One region of the Paenibacillus xylanexedens genome, then DNA from elsewhere that is predicted to be linked to it. Evidence: riboswitches for the same ligand, from Rfam matches in the RefSeq annotation. Region 1 holds a riboswitch; the other holds the start of a gene.
The links. A riboswitch is a leader RNA that binds a small molecule or an ion and turns the genes downstream of it on or off. The one in region 1 is predicted to bind glycine.
Positions count from the first base shown of each region.

Region 1 (2,461 bases):
ATAATGGCTGAACCCATTGGTACACAAGGCTTTTCTTGCCTATGACTTTTATCATTTCCAAAATCAATTTCTAACCTATAGCTTGGTCTAATCAGGCGATTCACATCCACAATCTGCTTCAATCCGCATTAGAAACCATTCTCGGAAAGCACAAAAAACCTGTGCAAGCCTCAGGCTCACACAGGTCGAAACAATATGAAGCACATCTCATTTTGTTATAAAATATATGTTAATAAGTACAAGTTCGTTGATACTATTCTTCCGTATGTTTACGATACGCGTCTGCATTCATCAATGTAGACAATGCCGCTGTCAGATCTCCATCAACACGGATTTCAATCATCCAGCCTTCCTCGTATGGAGAGCTGTTGACAAGTTCAGGGGAGTCCTGCAATGAATCATTCACTGCAATAATTGAACCAGTGACTGGAGAAAACAAGTCCGACACCGTTTTGACCGATTCGATCGTTCCAATGCTGTCCTCTGCTTTTACATTGGTTTCAAGGTCAGGCAATTCCACAAACACAATGTCACCCAGCTGATGCTGCGCGAACTCGGTAATGCCAATACGTACAGTATCCTCCCCTACGGTTTGCACCCATTCGTGCTCTTCACTGTACAGGAAATCACTTTTCAATTCGCTCATCGATATCCGCCTCGCTTTTCATTAATGAGTACATGCGTTCTTTGACCTTAACCTTTTTCCCAGAACATAGCGTATGATATTTATGAATCAAATGTCAAGATACCTCACAATTTATTTGCTGAACACCTCTAAATCCTGTAACCGGATTACACTCTTTCTTCATATACTGGTGAATATTAGAATAGTAAGCGCAGTCTTTTTAAATATACGAACAATAACATTAAAAACAAATTAAATATTCGGTTTTTAATCATTATATATGATATCGTTCTTGACATCGGTAGTGGATTCACGTTTTAATGAGAGGAGTAAATGTGTTTATTGGACTATGTTATACCCGCGGATGAATGTAAAGGGAGAGATTACCCGTGACACCCGATTCGGGATGTACATGAGGTAACGCCGAAGGAGTAAACCACCGATAAGCGGGGGTGAATCTCTCAGGCAAAAGGACTTTTACGGGACGCAACTCTGGAGAGCATCTATTCGCCCTGAGCGGGCGTTATGATCACCCAAGGGGAAACCTGCTGCACAAGGCAGCGGGGTAACTCTCAGGTACAAGGGACAGAGCCTTAGAATACAGCGTGCTACTTGGCATGCCGATTCTTTGGCCTGTCCTTTTCCTTTTTCCCAAAAAACGAAAAACAGGATTCAGATCAGCGCTGCCATAGCTGCCTTACCATACTTATCTACTAAAAATCTCTGCTGAAAAATTTAAAAATACCCTGGTTCATTGATCCACGATTGTATATCCGGCCGGTTGACGGCCCATGACGAGGTGATTTGATGTCCGATTTGCTTAGAACACCACTCTTCCCACTGTATCAGCAATACGAAGGCGTACGGTGCATTGATTTTGGAGGCTGGGAGCTTCCGGTGCAATTTAGCGGAATCCAGAAAGAACATGAAGCGGTGCGTGAGCGTGCTGGACTGTTTGATGTATCCCATATGGGCGAATTCACAGTACAGGGTGAGCAGGCTGAAGTTTTTTTGCAACAAATGATGACTAATGATGTGACAACGCTGGTTCCCGGTCAAGCTCAGTACACCCTGATGTGTTATCCTGATGGCGGTGTGGTGGATGATCTGCTCGTGTATAAGCTGGAAGATCAGCATTATATGCTTGTGGTTAACGCCTCCAACATCGACAAGGATTGGGCGTGGCTGCAAGAGCACTTGATCCCCGGCGTAAGCATGACCAACGATTCTGAGCAGACGGCGCTACTCGCCTTGCAAGGTCCACTGGCTGTAGACATTATCGGGAAAGTTACAGATACGGATGTAAGCTCGATTGAACCGTTTCGTTTTGTGCAGGATGCTGAAGTATGTGGAGTAAAATTACTGTTGTCCCGTACCGGTTATACCGGTGAAGATGGCTTTGAGCTATATGTTCCTGCAGATCAGGCCGCTGTGGTCTGGAATGGGTTAATGCAAGCCGGTGAAGGTCACGGACTTGTACCGACAGGCCTCGGTGCTCGGGATACACTGCGCTTTGAAGCAAAGCTCCCTCTGTATGGACAGGAATTGTCGGCAACTATCTCTCCACTCGAAGCTGGCGTAGGTATGTTTGTGAAGCTGAATGCCGGACCTTTTATCGGACACGAAGCCTTGTTACAGCAAAAAACTGACGGGCCCGCCCGCAAACTGGTCGGCATCGAAGTGTTGGAGCGCGGTATTCCCCGCCCCCACTATCCGATTTACGCCGAAGGCGTACAGATTGGTGAAGTGACAACAGGAACGCAATCACCTACATTGAAACGTAATCTGGGGCTTGCCCTCATCGACAGCAAATACGCTGCGCTGGGAACCCCGCTT
Region 1 covers NZ_CP018620.1:6,154,015-6,156,475, forward strand. Annotated here, with positions in the region: gene gcvH (glycine cleavage system protein GcvH) at 254-646, opposite strand; glycine riboswitch at 990-1,112, shown strand; glycine riboswitch at 1,116-1,216, shown strand; gene gcvT (glycine cleavage system aminomethyltransferase GcvT) at 1,433-2,461, shown strand, end outside.

Region 2 (2,461 bases), 2.2 Mb from region 1:
CGGGATAATGCCGCAGGAACCGGCTGTTGGTGTTGCCACGATCCGACCCATGGAGGCATTCACTTCAGATACACACAGGGCATACGCCATGGCAAGTGCGGAAGCATCTCCTGAACAAGTCTCACCTTTGCGAATGTACTCGGCCATTTTTTTGCCGTCTCCACCTGTTAATCCACTGCGTGATGTCGTATCTTCCGTTAACCCTTTGCGTACCGCTTCCTTCATCACCTGGTAATATTCAGACATCTGTTTCACAACATCCGCTTCCGGTGTATTGGTCTCCTGAACTTGCTCCTCGATCATCAGCTGAGCAATGGTTTTGGATTCTGCTGTACAGATCGTATTCAGTTCATGCAAATGTTTAAACCGCATCCGAATCAACTCCTCTCTTCAAATCTATGACACGAATGTCTAACACATGGTCCAGCTCCCTTAGACGCTTGAGCATATCAGGATTAGGCACACCGTCCATCTCCATCGCAGTCAGTGCTTCGCCATCACGGGCTTTCCGATCCACCTGCATATACCCGATGTTAACCCCGGATGAACTGATCGTGGACGTTACCGACGCAAGCACCCCTGCTTTGTCTGCATGTCGAAGAACGAGTGTCGGGAACTCACCACTAATCTGAACACGAAAATCATTCATCGAATGCACCGATACACTTCCACCACCAATGGATGCACCGATTAAGGAGCAGGCACGTTCTCCATGCCACAACTCAATTTTGACCGTATTCGGATGAGGAGCAGGCAGGCCACTTGTATAAAACTCAACCTCCATGCCCGCTTCCTCTGCGTATTGCTCTGCATCCGGGATACGCGGATCGTCTGTGACATAATCCAGCAGACCGCCGATCAGTGCCAGATCTGTTCCGTGCCCCTGATACGTATCTGCAAATGAACCGTACAGGGTCAGCCGGGCACGATCTGGCGTACATCCTAGCCACTGTCGAGCAATTCTCCCTAACCTTGCCGCTCCAGCTGTATGTGAACTTGAAGGCCCCGTCATCGACGGACCAATAATTGAAAACACATCTTTAAATCGCACCTTATAACCCTCCAATTGTATTCGTCATTTCCATCCAGAATCTGAGCCATATTGTTCCTTATTTACTGAATGATGACATCAAAAAAGGACAGAAGAAGGCCTCAGGCCCTCTCTCTGTCCTCGATACCTGAGAGTTTCACGATCAGCAGTGTCTCACGACAAGGCGCATTGCCTGCGATTACAGACAAGATCACCGGTCTGACTGATCATATACCCCTTGGGTGGCGCAGTTCGCGCACTCTCCAGAGTTGCGTCCAACGATGGTACATTTACCTGAGAGATTAACCACTGCGCCGGGTGCGCAGCAGCTTGCTCCTTCGGTGCCTGAACACTAGCCATTTTGCTTGGCTAACCCAGGTCTCTCCCGCTCGTTATCATCCGCTGTATTATCTTAATTTGATTCTTAATCGGAATGGTACATTTCTAAATTTTTGATCGTGTATACCCATAGAGTAATGTACAATATCATATATGTCAACAAAAGTAACGTGTAATTACCATAAGTCCGATGTCTATTTTAACTGAAGCGAATAGCATTCACATTTCTCACTTCCGCTGAGGCACTCGTGACGTTGCTAGTTGTCGTAAATTCAATACTTATCGTATATGCGTTAGTCGTTGTCGCAGGAGAAGTATCCACGTAAGTGTTAGAAGAAAGAAACCTCAACGTTCCCGCAGCATTCCCGGTCCTTGAGAGTTGCAATTGATTAATTAGAACTCCGTTACGCCTCAGGTTAATGTTATACGCAATACTCCAGTTAGACCCTACAACTACTGCTACTTGTGTACTATTATCGATTTTCACGCGTTGACCTGCCACCAAGGGTACATTGAGGGTCTGAATGATCGTTTCACCGGTCAACGGAAGAGGCAATGCCGTTGTCTGACTGTCAGCAAACAGAGAAGAATCCGCAGGAGCAGAAGCTGCTGTCGATCCGGTCGCTCCTGTAGCCCCTGTGGTTCCGGTCACTCCCGTTGCTCCGGTTACACCAGCCGTCCCAGCTGTTCCCGTCACGCCTGTCGCTCCTGTAGCCCCAGTAGCTCCGGTCACTCCCGTTGCTCCGGTTACACCAGCCGTCCCGGTTGTTCCCGTCACGCCTGTCGCTCCTGTAGCCCCTGTGGTTCCGGTCACTCCCGTTGCTCCGGTTACACCAGCCGTCCCAGCTGTTCCCGTCACGCCTGTCGCTCCTGTAGCCCCAGTGGTTCCGGTCGCTCCCGTTACACCTGTTGCACCTGTAACACCACTGACTCCGGTCGGCCCCGTCAGTCCTGTTGCTCCCGTTACGCCTGTCGCACCTGTAACTCCAGTGAATCCGGTCGCTCCCGTTAAACCTGTATCGCCAGCGACTCCGGTCGTCCCCGTTACTCCCGTCGCACCTGTAACACCAGTGACTCCGGTCGTTCCCGTTA
Region 2 covers NZ_CP018620.1:1,318,108-1,320,568, reverse strand. Annotated here, with positions in the region: gene sdaAA (L-serine ammonia-lyase, iron-sulfur-dependent, subunit alpha) at 1-372, opposite strand, end outside; gene sdaAB (L-serine ammonia-lyase, iron-sulfur-dependent subunit beta) at 362-1,051, opposite strand; glycine riboswitch at 1,164-1,299, opposite strand; glycine riboswitch at 1,304-1,428, opposite strand; gene BS614_RS05995 (hypothetical protein) at 1,569-2,461, opposite strand, start outside.
Region 2: another riboswitch for glycine. It lies ahead of sdaAB (L-serine ammonia-lyase, iron-sulfur-dependent subunit beta); the one in region 1 lies ahead of gcvT (glycine cleavage system aminomethyltransferase GcvT).